DNA from 3 places in the Streptomyces sp. NPDC090021 genome. Region 3 is predicted to be linked to each of the others. Evidence: riboswitches for the same ligand, from Rfam matches in the RefSeq annotation. Region 3 holds a riboswitch; each other region holds the start of a gene.
The links. A riboswitch is a leader RNA that binds a small molecule or an ion and turns the genes downstream of it on or off. The one in region 3 is predicted to bind thiamine pyrophosphate.

Region 1: another riboswitch for thiamine pyrophosphate. It lies ahead of ACIPXC_RS18110 (thiamine ABC transporter substrate binding subunit); the one in region 3 lies ahead of thiC (phosphomethylpyrimidine synthase ThiC).
Region 2: another riboswitch for thiamine pyrophosphate. It lies ahead of thiO (glycine oxidase ThiO); the one in region 3 lies ahead of thiC (phosphomethylpyrimidine synthase ThiC).

Annotation. Positions count from the first base shown of each region.
Region 1 covers NZ_JBIVFO010000020.1:71,710-76,912, forward strand. Annotated here, with positions in the region: gene frr (ribosome recycling factor) at 1-142, shown strand, start outside; gene ACIPXC_RS18100 (phosphatidate cytidylyltransferase) at 142-1,218, shown strand; gene rlmN (23S rRNA (adenine(2503)-C(2))-methyltransferase RlmN) at 1,352-2,467, shown strand; TPP riboswitch at 2,526-2,635, shown strand; gene ACIPXC_RS18110 (thiamine ABC transporter substrate binding subunit) at 2,721-3,821, shown strand; gene ACIPXC_RS18115 (ABC transporter permease) at 3,935-5,203, shown strand, end outside.
Region 2 covers NZ_JBIVFO010000042.1:35,515-40,717, reverse strand. Annotated here, with positions in the region: gene pknB (Stk1 family PASTA domain-containing Ser/Thr kinase) at 1-277, opposite strand, end outside; gene ACIPXC_RS28320 (thiazole synthase) at 495-1,289, opposite strand; gene thiS (sulfur carrier protein ThiS) at 1,295-1,495, opposite strand; gene thiO (glycine oxidase ThiO) at 1,492-2,661, opposite strand; TPP riboswitch at 2,659-2,770, opposite strand; gene ACIPXC_RS28305 (NAD(P)/FAD-dependent oxidoreductase) at 2,852-4,072, shown strand; gene ACIPXC_RS28300 (Rv2175c family DNA-binding protein) at 4,157-4,522, shown strand; gene thiE (thiamine phosphate synthase) at 4,598-5,203, shown strand, end outside.
Region 3 covers NZ_JBIVFO010000005.1:144,354-149,556, forward strand. Annotated here, with positions in the region: gene ACIPXC_RS05435 (SsgA family sporulation/cell division regulator) at 1-385, shown strand, start outside; gene ACIPXC_RS05440 (YibE/F family protein) at 471-1,901, opposite strand; TPP riboswitch at 1,941-2,086, shown strand; gene thiC (phosphomethylpyrimidine synthase ThiC) at 2,080-3,876, shown strand; gene ACIPXC_RS05450 (hypothetical protein) at 4,107-4,823, opposite strand; gene ACIPXC_RS05455 (pentapeptide repeat-containing protein) at 4,837-5,203, opposite strand, start outside.

The DNA of each region.
Region 1 (5,203 bases), on a different contig from region 3:
CGACAAGCTCGTCAAGGACAAGGAGGCGGGCGAGGACGAGGTGCGTCGCGCGGAGAAGGAGCTCGACGACACCACCGCGAAGTACGTCGCGCAGGTGGACGAGCTCCTCAAGCACAAGGAAGCCGAGCTCCTCGAAGTCTGATGAACGACTCTTCCTGGCAGCCGGAGCCGGTTCCGGCGGGTCCCGCATACGATGCGCAGGTGGGCCCGCACACTCGGCCCATGCCCATCGTGCCCGATGCCGCCGGCCGTGACTTCGACGACCGGGAAGCACGCGATCGGGGGGCCGCCCCGCACGGCGGCTCCCCCTTCCGCGCCGATACGCCGCCGCAGGAGCCCATGCCCAGCCCCCCGCCTCCGCATGCCGAGCACCCGCAGGACTCCTCCCCCCCGCCGCAGAAGAAGCGCGCGGGGCGGGACCTGCGCGCCGCGATAGGGGTGGGCGTAGGCCTCGGCGCGGTGATCTTCGCCTCTCTCCTGATCGTCAAGGCGGTCTTCGTCGGCGTCGTCGTCGTGGCGGTCGTCGTCGGCCTGTGGGAGCTCACCTCCCGGCTGCAGGAGAAGAAGGGCATCAAGGCCCCTCTGGTCCCGCTCGCGGTCGGTGGCGCGGCCATGGTCGTCGCCGGATACGTCCGGGGGGCCGAGGGCGCCTGGGTGGCCATGGCACTGACCGTGCTGGCCGTCCTGGTGTGGCGGATGACCGAGCCCCCCGAGGACTACCTCAAGGACGTCACGGCGGGTGCCTTCGCGGCGTTCTACGTGCCCTTCCTGGCCACCTTCGTCGCGATGCTGCTCACCGCCGACGACGGGCCGCAGCGTGTGATCACCTTCCTGCTCCTGACCGTGGTCAGTGACACCGGGGCCTACGCGGTGGGCTGGCGCTTCGGGAAGACCAAGCTCGCGCCGCGCATCAGCCCCGGCAAGACCCGCGAGGGCCTCTTCGGCGCGGTGGCCTTCGCCATGGCCGCCGGCGCGCTCTGCATGGAGTTCCTGATCGACGGCGGAGCCTGGTGGCAGGGCCTGCTGCTCGGCCTCGCGGTCGCGGTCAGCGCCACCCTGGGCGACCTGGGCGAGTCGATGATCAAGCGGGACCTGGGCATCAAGGACATGGGCACCCTGCTGCCGGGCCACGGCGGCATCATGGACCGGCTGGACTCGCTGCTGCCCACCGCCCCGGTGGTGTGGCTGCTGCTGGCGGCCTTCGTCGGCACCGGCTGACCGGTCCCGGTCGGGTTATCCTGGAGGGCGCGCCGCGCGTACGCGGCGCGCCCTTTCCGTCCAGCGGCTTCAGCCGCGGACCGGCCCTGCACGCGCGGGGTGACCCCCACCTCGTCGTACTGAGGAGTACCGCATGGCCCCCCGTCCCGCTCCGGGTGAGCTCACCTTCGTCGCTCCCCGCGGGGCCAAGAAGCCGCCCCGGCACCTCGCGGACATGACCCCGGCCGAGCGCCGCGAAGCGGTCGCCGCGATCGGTGAGAAGCCCTTCCGGGCCAAGCAGCTCTCCCAGCACTACTTCGCCCGCTACGCGCACGACCCGGCCGAGTGGACCGACATCCCGGCGGGCTCCCGGACCAAGCTCCAGCAGGAGCTCCTCCCGGACCTGATGAACGTCATCCGGCACATCAGCTGCGACGACGACACCACCCGCAAGACCCTGTGGAAGCTGCACGACGGCACGCTCGTCGAGTCCGTCCTGATGCGCTACCCCGACCGGGTCACCATGTGCATCTCCTCGCAGGCCGGCTGCGGCATGAACTGCCCGTTCTGCGCCACCGGCCAGGCGGGCCTGGACCGCAACCTCTCCACCGCCGAGATCGTGCACCAGATCGTCGACGGCATGCGCGCCCTGCGCGACGGCGAGGTCCCCGGCGGCCCCGCCCGGCTGTCGAACATCGTCTTCATGGGCATGGGCGAACCGCTGGCCAACTACAACCGCGTCGTCGGCGCCATCCGCCGGCTCACCGACCCGGAGCCCGACGGCCTGGGCCTGTCCCAGCGCGGCATCACCGTCTCCACCGTCGGCCTGGTCCCGGCCATGCTGCGGTTCGCCGACGAGGGCTTCAAGTGCCGTCTCGCCGTCTCGCTGCACGCGCCGGACGACGAGCTGCGCGACACCCTGGTCCCGGTGAACACCCGCTGGAAGGTCCGCGAGGTCCTCGACGCGGCCTGGGAGTACGCCGAGAAGTCCAGCCGGCGGATCTCGATCGAGTACGCCCTGATCCGTGACATCAACGACCAGGCCTGGCGCGGCGACCTCCTGGGCCGGCTGCTCAAGGGCAAGCGCGTCCACGTCAACCTGATCCCGCTGAACCCGACGCCCGGCTCGAAGTGGACCGCCTCGCGGCCCGAGGACGAGAAGGCCTTCGTCGAGGCGATCGCCCGCCACGGTGTGCCCGTGACCGTGCGTGACACCCGCGGTCAGGAGATCGACGGCGCGTGCGGCCAGCTCGCAGCCTCGGAGCGCTAGCCTCCGCTTCCGGCCGGCCCCATTCGGCCACGGGGTACCCTGTGGCCGAACCAATTGCATATTCCGACAGGGGAGCGCCACAGCGCTGAGAGTGCGGTATCCGTCATCCGCAGACCCTCTGAACCTCGCCCCGGTCATTCGGGGTAGGAAGTTCGGTCACCACTCAAGCTGTTGCGCCCTGCCCGGCGTCCGCTCGCACAGAGCGCCGGTCAGGGCCGCGTCTTCTCCTGGTCATCCCAGGAGGAATTCACCAGTGAGCACCACCAGGAAGATCGCGGGCGCCGCGCTCGCGGCCGCGCTGGGCGTCACCACGCTCAGCGCCTGTGGCGGCGGCGACGCCAAGGACAAGCCCGCCGGCACGAGCGACGCCCCGAAGTCCAAGACCGTCACGCTCGTCTCCCACGACTCCTTCAACGTGACCGAAGCGGTCCTCAAGGAGTTCGAGCAGCAGAGCGGCTACACCGTCAAGGTGCTGAAGTCCGGTGACGCGGGCGCCGCCCTGAACCAGGAGATCCTCACCAAGGGCTCCCCGCGCGGCGACGTCTTCTTCGGCGTGGACAACACCCTGCTCTCGCGCGCCCTCGACAACGGCATCTTCACCCCCTACGAGGCCAAGGGCCTGGGCGGGGTGAAGCCCGAGTACGTGCTCGACAAGGAGCACCGGGTCACCCCGGTCGACTCCGGCGACATCTGCGTCAACTACGACAAGGCCTACTTCGCCGACAAGAAGATCGCCCCGCCGCAGACGCTGGACGACCTGGTCAAGCCCGAGTACAAGAACCTGCTGGTCGTCGAGAACGCCGCGACCTCCTCTCCCGGCCTCGGCTTCATGCTCGCCTCCGTCGGCAAGTACGGCGAGGAGGGGTGGAAGGACTACTGGACCAAGCTGAAGGCCAACGGCGTCGAGGTCGTCGACGGCTGGGAGCAGGCCTACAACGAGCGGTTCTCCGGCTCCGCGGGCGGCAAGAAGGCCAAGGGCGACCGCCCGCTGGTCGTCTCCTACGCCTCCAGCCCGCCGGTCGAGGTCCTCTACGGCGAGCCGCAGCCGGCCGAGGCCCCCACGGGCGTCTCCACCGGCACCTGCTTCCGCCAGGTCGAGTTCGCGGGCCTGCTGAAGGGCGCGAAGAACGAGGAGGGCGGCAAGGCCCTCGTGGACTTCATGATCAGCAAGAAGTTCCAGGAGGACATGCCGCTCCAGATGTTCGTGAACCCCGTGGTCAAGGACGCCGCGCTGCCGGAGCTGTTCACCCAGCACGGTGTGGTGGTCGAGAAGCCCGAGAACGTCGCTCCGGAGACCATCGCCGAGAACCGTGAGCAGTGGGTCAAGGCATGGACCGCGCTCGTCGTGAAGTAAGCGGTACGAAGGACCCGGGCGCGGCGCCGCACGACGCCGCCCCGGTCCCCGGACCGGGGCGGACACCCGGACAGGGCGAGAGCGGGCGCGCCACCGCCGTCCGCCTCGCCCTGATGGCCGTCCCCCTGGCCTTCTTCGGGCTGTTCTTCGCCTACCCCGTCACCGCGATCGTCGGCCGCGGCCTCAAGACCGACACCGGCTGGCAGTTCGGCCGGTTCGGTGAGGTCCTGGCCCGGCCCGACATCGCCGACGTGCTGTGGTTCACCACCTGGCAGGCGCTCGCCTCCACCGTGCTCACCCTGCTGATCGCACTCCCCGGCGCGTACGTCTTCGCGCGCTTCGAGTTCCCCGGCAAGCAGCTGCTGCGGGCGGTCGTGACCGTCCCCTTCGTGCTCCCGACCGTCGTCGTGGGCACCGCCTTCCTCGCCCTGCTCGGGCGCGGCGGACTGCTGGACGAAACGGCGGGCATCCGCCTCGACACCACCGTCTGGGCGATCCTGCTGGCCCACGTCTTCTTCAACTACGCCGTCATCGTCCGCACGGTCGGCGGGCTGTGGGCCCAGCTCGACCCGCGCCAGGAGGAAGCCGCGCGGGTGCTGGGCGCCGACCGGTTCGCCGCCTGGCGGCGGGTGACGCTGCCCGCCCTGGCCCCGGCGGTGGCCGCGGCCTCCCTGATGGTGTTCCTCTTCACCTTCAGCTCCTTCGGCGTTGTCCTGATCCTGGGCGGACCGGCCTACTCCACCCTGGAGGTGGAGGTCTACCGGCAGACCGCGCAGCTTTTGGACCTGTCGACGGCCGCCGTGCTGACGATGGTGCAGTTCGCCGCGATCGGCGCGATCCTCGCCCTGCACGCCTGGACCGTGCGCCGGCGCGAGACCGCGCTGCGCCTGGTCGACCCGGGCCGCACCGCCCACCGGCCGCGCGGCTGGGCGCAGCGCACCCTGCTGGGCGCGGTGCTGCTCACCGTCGGGCTGCTGATCGTGGCGCCGCTGGCCGTGCTCGTCGAGCGGTCCTTCGACGCCCCCGGCGGCTACGGCCTCGGCTTCTACCGGGCCCTGCAGGACACCGGCGCCGGCGGCGGGACCTTCCTGGTGCCACCGGTCGAGGCGATCTGGAACTCCCTGCAGTACGCGCTCGCCGCCACCGCGATCGCCCTGTTCATCGGGGGACTCGCGGCCGCGGCGCTGACCCGGCGCGGGGGCCGCTTCGTCCGCGGCTTCGACGCGATGCTGATGCTCCCGCTGGGCGTGTCCGCCGTGACGGTCGGTTTCGGCTTCCTGATCACCCTGGACGAGCCGCCGCTGGACCTGCGGACCTCGTGGATCCTGGTGCCGCTGGCCCAGGCCCTGGTGGGCGTGCCCTTCGTCGTACGGACCATGCTG
Region 2 (5,203 bases), on a different contig from region 3:
GGTAGACGTACGGCCCGTCCGTGCCCTGGTCGAACACGGCGACCACGTTGGGGTGCGCGAGGCGCGCCACGGACTTCGCCTCGCGGATGAACCGGTCGACGAAGGCGGCGTCGGAGGCGAGCGCCGGATGCATCACCTTCAGGGCGAGGATCCGGTCCAGGCGGGTGTCGACGGCCCGGTAGACCGTGGCCATGCCGCCGGCCGCGATGCGGGCATCGATGCGGTAGCGGTCGTCGAGCACGCGCCCGACGAGCGGGTCTTCCAGGGTCGTATCCACCCGGCGATTCTACGAGCCGACGCCGGGCCCCCGGCGGGGGCGGGTCGCCTTGCAGCGCAGCTGTGACGTGGGGGAGGGGGCGGGGCGGGGCTCCCACCCCTCGGCTCCCCGCCGGGGACCGGCGGCCGCCCGCCCGCCCCGGGGCCGGTGACCAGCACGCTCGGCGCCGCAGGGCGCGCCGGGCTCCGGGACCTCGGGACGTCCGGGGGCGCTCGGGTCAGAACGCCGGGCGTTCCGGGTCCAGGGCGGCCCGGCCCTCCGTGGGGGAGGAGGCCTCGGCGAAGCGGCGCTGGGGGATGCGGCCCGCCCGGAAGGCCAGGCGGCCCGCCGAGACGGCGTCCCGCATGGCGGATGCCATCAGGACCGGCTCCTGTGCCCGGGTCACGGCCGAGGCCAGCATCACCGCCGCGCAGCCCAGTTCCATCGCCAGCGCGGCGTCCGACGCCGTGCCCGCTCCCGCGTCCAGGATCACCGGGACCCCCGCGCGCTCCGTGATGAGCTCGAAGTTGTGCGGGTTGCGGATGCCCATCCCGGATCCGATGGGGGAGCCGAGCGGCATGATCGCCGCGCAGCCCACGTCCTCCAGCTTGCGCGCGAGCACGGGATCGTCGTTGGTGTACGGCAGGACGGTGAAGCCCTCGTCCACCAGGACCTCGGCGGCGTCCAGCAGTTCGACACCGTCGGGCAGGAGGGTCCGTTCGTCCGCGACCACCTCCAGCTTGATCCAGTCGGTGCCGAGGGCCTCCCGCGCGAGCCGGGCGGTGAGGACGGCCTCGCCCGCGGTGAAGCAGCCCGCGGTGTTGGGCAGGACCGAGATGCCGAGCCGGGTCAGGACGGAGAGGACGGAGCCCTGCACCGTCGGGTCCAGGCGGCGCATGGCCACGGTGGTGAGTTCGGTGCCGGACGCGACCAGGGCGCGTTCCAGCACGTCCAGGCTCGGGGCGCCGCCCGTGCCCATGATCAGGCGGGAGGAGAAGGTCCGGTCGCCCAGGGTGAAGAGGTCGTCGGCCATGCCGGTCAGCCTCCCTGGACCGCGGTGAGGATCTCCACGCGGTCGCCGTCGCCCACGGGGGTGGCCGGCCACTGGCCGCGCGGGACCACGGTCTCGTTGAGTGCGGCGGCCACCCCGGAGGCGGCCGCGGTCAGGTCGGCGACGACGGTGTCGAGCGTGGTGTCGGCCGCGACCTCGCGCGGCTCGCCGTTGACGGAGATGGTCATGCGTACGACTCCTGACGTGCGGCGGAGAAGCGTCGGGGGGCGAAGGGGCGTGCGATCTCGGGCAGTTCGCCGGTGACCAGCAGCTCGGCCATCACCTCGCCGGTGAGCGGGGTCAGCAGCACCCCGTTGCGGTAGTGCCCGGTGGCCAGGTGCAGGCCGGGCAGGTCGGTCGGGCCCAGCAGGGGGGCGTTGTCGGGCGAGCCGGGACGCAGCCCCGCCCGGGTCTCGGTGAGCGGGAGTTCGGTGATGCCGGGTACCAGTTCGTGCGCGTCGCGCAGGAGTTCGTAGACCCCGCCCGCGGTGACGGTGGTGTCCCAGCCGAGTTCCTCGCTGGTGGCGCCGATGACGAGTTCGCCGTTCTCGCGGGGCACGAGGTAGACGTGGCTGCCGCGCACGACCGCCCGTACGGTGCGGGAGAGGAAGGGCGCGTAGGCGGGGGGCACGGCGAGCCGCAGCACCTGACCCTTGACCGGCCGCACGGGCGGCAGCACCTCGGCGGGTACGCCCGCCAGCCTGCCGCTGAGCGAACCCGCGGCCAGGACCACCTGGTCGGCGCGCAGCTCCGTACCGTCGTCGAGGAGGGCGCCGGTCGCCCGGTCCGCGGTGGTGAGCAGCTGTTCGGCGGCCGCCCGGTGGACGGTCACCCCGGCGCCTTCGCAAGCGGCCAGCAGGGCGGCCGCGAGCCGGCGCGGGTCGACCTGGTGGTCGCCGTCGACGCGCAGTCCGCCGCGCACGCCCGGGGCGAGCATGGGTTCCAGACGGCGGCACTCGCGGCCGGTGAGCCATGCGGACTCCAGGCCGCAGCGGCGCTGGAGGGCGTGCAGTTCGCGCAGGTGGAGGCGGTCGTCGGCGTCGAGGGCGACGGCGAGGGTGCCGCAGGCGCGGTAGCCGATGTCCATGCCGCCGCCCGCCTGCGCGAGCTCGGCGGCGAACCGCGGATAGCGTTCGGCGGAGGCGAGACCGAGCCCGAGGAGGGCCTCCTCGCCGTAGTGCAGTTCGGTGACCGGGGCGAGCATGCCGGCCGCGACCCGGGCGGCGCCGCCGCCCGGTGCCGGGTCGGCGAGTACGGTGCTCAGTCCGCGGGCCGCCGCCCGCCAGGCGGTGACCAGGCCGATGATGCCGCCCCCGATGACGAGGACGTCGGATCCCTTTCGAGACGAGTGCATGGGCGTCCAGCCCCTCCCTTCGCCGGCATGACCCGGATCAGGTTCGTACGGTCGGAGGCCGGACAGCCTCCCTCTCAGCCCGGTGCGCCGGACTCCCGCGATAGGTACGGTTGCCAGACTATCCCGGCCGTGGACGGCGGGTAAGGCGGCACCTGTTCCTGACGGAGCGTCAGAAGATTAGGGTGGCCGCGTGAGCGAGCAGACGGAACAGAATCAGCGCGGCGTCGTGATCGTCGGCGCCGGAATGGCCGGGGTGCAGACCGCGGTCGCCCTGCGCGAGCAGGGCTTCACGGGCCCCGTGACCCTGCTGGGAGCCGAACCCCACCAGCCCTACGACCGCCCCCCGCTGTCCAAGGCGGTACTGCTCGGCAAGGCCGAGGACTCCGCCTTCGACGTGGACTTCGAAGGCCTGGACATCGCACTCCGCCTCGGTACGGAGGTCACCGGACTGCGGGCCGCCGACCACGAGCTGGACACCGAGGCGGGACCGGTCCCGTACGGGACCCTCGTCCTGGCGACCGGCGCGCAGCCGCTGCCCCTCCCGGGCACCGAGGGCGTCCCGGGAGTCCACCTGCTGCGCACGCTGGACGACGCGGCGCGGCTGCGCCCGGTCCTGGCGGCCGCCTCCCGGGTCGTGGTCGTCGGCGCGGGCTGGATCGGCGCCGAGTTCGCCACCGCCGCCCGGGAGGCGGGCTGCGCGGTGACCGTCGTCGAGGCGGCCGACCGGGTGCTGGCGGGCGCCCTGCCCGCCGAGGTCGCCGAGCCGATGGCTCGCTGGTACGCACAGGCCGGCGCCGAACTGATCACCGGCGCGAAGGTGACCGCGGTGGAGGAGGGACGGGTCCTCCTGGGCGACGGCAGGACCCTGCCCGCCGACGCGGTGGTCGTGGGGATCGGCGCGCGCCCCGCCACGGGATGGCTGGCCGGGTCCGGAGTGGAGCGCGGGGCGGACGGCTCGGTCACCGCGGACGCCCACCTGCTGACCTCCCTGCCGGGGGTGTACGCGGTCGGCGACTGCGCCTCCTTCCCGTCCGGGCGCTACGGGACGCGGCTGCTGGTCCACCACTGGGACAACGCCCTCCAGGGCCCGCGCGCCGTCGCGGCGAACATCCTGGCCGGGGAACCCACCGCGGTCTACGACCCGGTGCCGTACTTCTGGTCCGAGCAGTTCGGGCGCTTCGTGCAGTACGCCGGCCACCACGGCGGGGCCGACACCCTCGTCCGGCGCGGCGACACCGGCCAGGAGACCTGGTCGGTGTGCTGGCTGCGGGACGGCGCCCTGGTCGCGGTCCTCGCGGTCGGCCGCCCCCGCGACCTGGCGCAGGGCCGCAGGCTGATCGAGGCCGGCGTCCCGGTGGACCCGGTCCGGGTCGCCGACCCGGGCACCCCGCTGAAATCGGCCACCGCGTAGCCGGCGGCCCGCCCGGCCGGGGCGGCGTGCCACGGACGGTCCGCCCGGCTACCGGCTGCCGGTGGGAGGTGGCAGGCTTGGCCTGTGACCGAGATTGACGCAAAGATCGATTCCCTCGTCCCCGACTGGCTGTACCTCCCCGACATCGCGGAGATGCTGAACGTCGAGGTGACGCGGGTCCGCCAGATGGTCAAGGAAGGGCAGCTCATCGCCGTCCGCCGGGGCGAGAACCGGGCCCTGCAGGTTCCGGCGCCGTTCATCGACGGCGACAAGGTGGTCAAGGGCCTCGTCGGCCTGCTGACCGTCCTGCGCGACGACGGCTTCTCCGACGAGGAGATGCTGGAGTGGCTCTTCACCGCCGACCCGACCCTGCCGGGCACCCCCGCCCAGGCGCTGAGCGAGAATCGCGGCACGGAGGTGAAGCGCCGCGCTCAGGCGCTCGCCCTCTGACCTGATCCGCAGTAGCTCCACCGCGGTGTACGGGCCCCGCGCCCGTACACCGCCTCCATCACGGGGGGTACACCCATGCAGCTGTCCGACGCCCGGCTCTACCTGTGCACGGACGCCCGCAAGCGCCAGGGTGACCTCCCCGAGTTCCTCGACGCCGTCCTGGCCGGGGGCGTGGACATCGTCCAGCTCCGCGACAAGGGCATGGAGGCGGGCGAGGAGCTGGAACACCTCCAGGTCTTCGCCGAGGCCGCGCGCCGTCACGGCAGGCTCCTCGCCGTGAACGACCGAGCCGACGTCGCCCACGCCATCGGCTCCGACGTACTGCACCTCGGACAGGGCGACATCCCCGTCCCCGCGGCCCGCGCCATCCTCGGCGGGCAGGTGCTCATCGGCCGCTCCTGCCACGCGGAGGACGAGGTCGCCGCGGCCGCCGCCGAACCGGGCGTGGACTACTTCTGCACCGGGCCCTGCTGGCCCACCCCCACCAAGCCCGGCCGCCACGCCCCCGGCCTGGACCTGGTCCGCTACACGGCCTCCCTGGAACAGGACCGGCCCTGGTTCGCCATCGGCGGCATCGACGCCGGGAACCTCGACGAGGTGCTCGACGCCGGCGCCACCCGCGTCGTGGTCGTCCGCGCGATCACGGAGGCCCCCGACCCCGGTGCCGCCGCGGCGGACCTC
Region 3 (5,203 bases):
GATCCCGGTGGAACTCCGGTACGACGCCCGTGATCCCTACGCAGTCCGCCTGACCTTCCACCTTCCCGGAGACGCGCCCGTGACCTGGGCGTTCGGCCGGGAGCTGCTCCTCGACGGCATCAACAAGCCGTGCGGTGACGGCGATGTGCACATCGCTCCCACCAGCCCCGAGGAGCTGTCCGACGTCCACATCCGGCTCCAGGTCGGCGGCGACCGGGCCCTGTTCCGGGCCGGCGCGGCACCGCTCGTCGCGTTCCTCGACCGCACCGACCGGATCGTCCCGCTCGGACAGGAGCGGAACACCGGGGACTTCGAGGAACACCTGGACGAGGCGCTCGGCAGGATCCTGGCCGAGTCGAAGCACAACGAGCAGAACGCTGGCTGAACAGCCCCCAGCCCCCCAGCCCCCCAGCCCTCCAGCGCTCAGCCCATCAGCGCGCAGCCCTTCAAGCGCTCCAGCGCTCAGCCCTTCAGCGCTTGCGCCGCCGGCCCCGGCCGCCGCGCACCGGTCCCGAGCCCGGTGCGACGGCCGGGGATTCCGGCCGGTCGGCCGAAACCACCAGCGCGGCCAGCGCCGTCGTCACGGGCACCGAGGCGACCAGCCCGATCGAGCCGACGAGGGTGCGTACGATCTCCACCGCGACCAGCTCGCTGTTCGCGACCGACCCCATGCTGCTGTTGGCGATGGAGAACAGCAGGAGCAGGGGGAGCGCGGCGCCCGCGTAGGCCAGCACCAGGGTGTTGACCACCGACGCGATGTGGTCGCGGCCGATCCTGATGGCCGCCCGGTAGACGGCCCGCGGCCCCATCGACGGGTCGGCCTGGTGGAGTTCCCATACCGCCGAGGTCTGGGTGACCGTCACGTCGTCGAGCACGCCCAGCGATCCGATGATGATGCCGGCGAGCAGCAGACCGCTCATGTCGATGTCCGGGTACAGCCCGTGGATCAGCCCCGTGTTGTCGTCGGTGTTGCCGCTGAGGAACGCCCAGTCGATGAACACCGACCCCAGCAAGCCGATCAGCAGCAGCGACACGAGCGTGCCGAGGACCGCCACCGAAGTGCGGGCGGTCAGACCGTGGCACAGGTAGAGCGCGATCAGCATGATCGCGCTCGCCCCGACCACCGCGACCACCAGGGGATTCGATCCCTGGAGGATGGCGGGCAGGATGAACAGCGTCAGCACGCCGAAGCTGACGACCAGCGCGATCAGCGCGAACAGCCCGCGCATCCGCCCGACGAGGACGACCGCGAGCGCGAAGATGCCGGCCAGCACCGCCAGCGGGACCTTGCGGTTCACGTCGATCACCGAGTACTGCAGGTCGCGGGGCGCGTCCGGGGCGTAGGCCACCACCACCTCCTGGCCGTCGGCCAACTGCCGTGGCGCGCCCGGCTGGACGATCTCGACGAAGGTGCGCCCCTTATCCGGGCCGCTGCCGATCTCGACGGTGGCCTTCTTGCAGTCCCCGGTCTGAGCGGCCCGCGCCGCGCCGCCCGACGGGGACCCGCCGGTCGCCGGCGCCTGCGAGGCGTTCACGGACTTGCAGTCGACCTGTTCCAGCGAGACGACCTTGGCCTGCTGGGTCTGCCGGTCGAAGCCCACTCCGGTCCGCTCGTGGCCGGGCGTGCCGCCCGGCCAGAGCACCGCCAGGCCGACGAGGACGGCGGCGGCGAACGGGATCAGCACAGCCGCGATGACCTTGCGCAGGTGCTTCGAGACGGGGGCCGCCGGCCCGTGTGCATGACTGTGCGAATGGCCGTGTGAGTGGCCCGATGACTGGCCGGGGGAATGGCTGGGGCCGTCGTGCGCGTGGCCGGAGTGGGCACTGGGCTCGGGGGGCTCGGTGGGGGGCTGCGGCGATGACGTCACCAGCAGATCATCGCAAGAGATGAGGGGGCCCACTGTTCAGCACGCCATGGATGACGCTAGCGTGGGGGCTACTTTGCACAACGCGGGAGCTCGGAGCACCGGGCTGAGAGGACGCTGATCACCGTACGCGCATCACGGATGCGTACGGGAGGAGGCTGCGTCGACCGCCGAACCTGTTACCGGGTAATGCCGGCGTAGGGAGATAGGTCTCATGACCATTCAGGACGCACGCACGCCTGCCGTCAGCCACGACGCCGACGGCTCGACCGAGCGCAAGCCGGGCTGGCACAAGGGCTACGTGGCGGGCTCCCGCCCCGACATCCGGGTGCCGGTCCGCCAGGTCCACCTCACCAACGGCAAGGACGTGACGCTCTACGACACGTCCGGTCCGTACACCGACCCGCAGATCGAGACCGATGTGCGACGGGGTCTCGCGCCGCTGCGCGAGAACTGGATCATCGGCCGCGGCGACACCGAGGAGTACGCCGGGCGCCCGGTCCGCCCCGAGGACGACGGCATCAAGCACACCTCGCCGCGCGGTGGCCTCAAGAACCTCGACGCGGTCTTCCCGGGCCGTCCGCGCCAGCCCCGCCGGGGCCGTGACGGTGCCGCCGTCACGCAGCTCGCGTACGCCCGCCGCGGGGAGATCACCCCGGAGATGGAGTACGTCGCGATCCGCGAGAACGTCTCCCCCGAGGTCGTCCGCGAGGAGATCGCCGCAGGTCGCGCGGTGCTCCCGGCGAACGTGAACCACCCGGAGATCGAGCCGATGATCATCGGCAAGAAGTTCCTGGTGAAGGTCAACGCCAACATCGGCAACTCCGCCGTCACCTCCTCCATCGAGGAGGAGGTGGAGAAGATGACCTGGGCGACCCGATGGGGCGCGGACACGGTCATGGACCTCTCGACGGGCCGCAACATCCACACCACCCGCGAGTGGGTGCTGCGCAACTCCCCCGTCCCGATCGGCACCGTGCCGCTGTACCAGGCGCTGGAGAAGGTCGACGGCCGCGCCGAGGACCTGACCTGGGAAATCTACAAGGACACGGTCATCGAGCAGGCCGAGCAGGGCGTCGACTACATGACGGTCCACGCCGGCGTGCTGCTGCCGTACGTCCCGCTGACCGCCCGTCGCAAGACCGGCATCGTCTCGCGCGGCGGCTCGATCATGGCTGCGTGGTGCCTCGCGCACCACAAGGAGAACTTCCTCTACACGAACTTCGAGGAACTCTGCGAGATCCTGGCGACGTACGACGTCACGTACTCGCTGGGTGACGGCCTGCGCCCCGGTTCCATCGCGGACGCCAACGACGCGGCCCAGTTCGCCGAGCTGAAGACGCTGGGCGAGCTCAACACCATCGCCAAGCGCCACAACGTGCAGACGATGATCGAGGGTCCGGGCCACGTCCCGATGCACAAGATCAAGGAGAACATCGACCTCCAGCAGGAGATCTGCGAGGAGGCGCCGTTCTACACGCTCGGCCCGCTGACCACCGACGTCGCGCCCGCCTACGACCACATCACGTCGGGCATCGGCGCCGCGATGATCGCCTGGTGGGGCACGGCGATGCTCTGCTACGTCACGCCCAAGGAGCACCTGGGCCTGCCCAACCGGGACGACGTCAAGACCGGCGTCATCACCTACAAGATCTCGGCGCACGCCGCGGACCTCGCCAAGGGCCACCCGGGCGCCCAGGAGTGGGACGACGCCCTGTCCGACGCGCGGTTCGAGTTCCGCTGGGAAGACCAGTTCAACCTGGCGCTCGACCCGGACACGGCCCGTGAGTTCCACGACGAGACCCTGCCCGCCGAGCCGGCGAAGACCGCGCACTTCTGCTCCATGTGCGGTCCGAAGTTCTGCTCCATGAAGATCAGCAGAAGCATCACAGAGCAGTTCGGCGGCGACGAGCCTGCCGCGTCGGAGGCGGAGATCGCCGAAGGCATGCTCAAGAAGTCGGCGGAGTTCGCGGCCTCGGGTAACCGGGTCTACCTGCCGCTGGCCGACTGACCTGCGCGAACGTGGCTGGCCGACGACATTCCGGGGGGAGTCGTCGGCCAGCCTTCGCCGTTCTGTCGCCTGATCTTCTGACGATAGATCGTCCCTCAGCACACGGTCCCGGTTCCGCCATTTCGAACCGGGACCGTCTGTGTCAGTCCCTCTGGGCGGCGCCCCAGGCCAGACGACCTGAACCGGAGGTCCACCTGCGGGTCGATGTGACCGAGGTGGCGGCGTCGCGATCAGACGAGGGACGGCAGGGTGCCGCGCTGCCAGCGGCCGAGCCAGAAGGCCATGGCCGACGGCTGGTCCTGGTTTTCGGTGGAGCCGTCGTGTAGCAGGTACTCCGTGGGGGCGATGTAGCCCTCGCCGGGTGCGAGGCGGATCCGGATGCACCGGATGGGGTGCCTTGCGGCGACGTGGGCGCGGTAGTCGTCCGTGCTGGGGCAGCGGTACGCATAGTCCTCGGGGTGGACTGCCCGGCAGACGGCTTGGGCGTCGAGGGCGCCCAGAAGGATGTAACGGGTTCCGGGGCCCAAATTGAGGGCGAGGCGGCGTCGGCCGGTCGTCTTCTGCCCGTAGTTGAGCTTGTCCCAGTTGTCGAGATGGAGGCCGATGAGGCGGCCGTCCTGGTAATTCTCAGTGGTGGTGATCATGTTGGGCTTGGCGAGGGCCTGACCCAGGTACTGGGCCTGTTCGTCGCCCATCTGCTGTGCCAGGTCTTCCAGCTTCTCGCCGTTCGGTGCTGGCGGCCGGACGATCTCCACCAGCGTGCTCGGCGGGGTCCACGGAGGGGCGTTCAGACCTTGGGGGGCAGACTCGCTGAGTGGCTGCCACAGCCCGGACGGTACGACCGCCCCGTCTTCGAGGGCGGGATGCCCGATGACGGTGCGGACCGCGGCGAGGTCGCACCGCCCCCGCAAGCCGTCCTGGTCGGTGAAGGCTACGTGTAAGGGCACTGGTCCTCCTGGCTCAGTCGTCGCCGAGGGTCATGTCGAGTTCGTTCACGAGGGCCTGGGCTAGGTCGCTCTGCTGGACGTGCCCGATGCGGATCTTGGACAGGTTGGAGACGCCGCGGATTGTTGAGAGATCGTTGCCGCGCAGGTCGGTGTCCCGGTAGCGACCGGTGCCGAACTCGGTGAGCCTGAACGTGCAGTCGGAGAAGACGACGTCGGACAGGTCGCAGTCGGTGAATGTGGCCTCGGTGAAGGTGCAGCCGGCGAACGCGACGGGCCCCGTTGCTCGGACCTTTTCGAAGGTCGCGTAGTCGAATTTGCAGCCTTCGAACAGCACGTCATCGAGCACCAGGCCGTCCAGGGCGGCCCCCATCAGCTTGCAG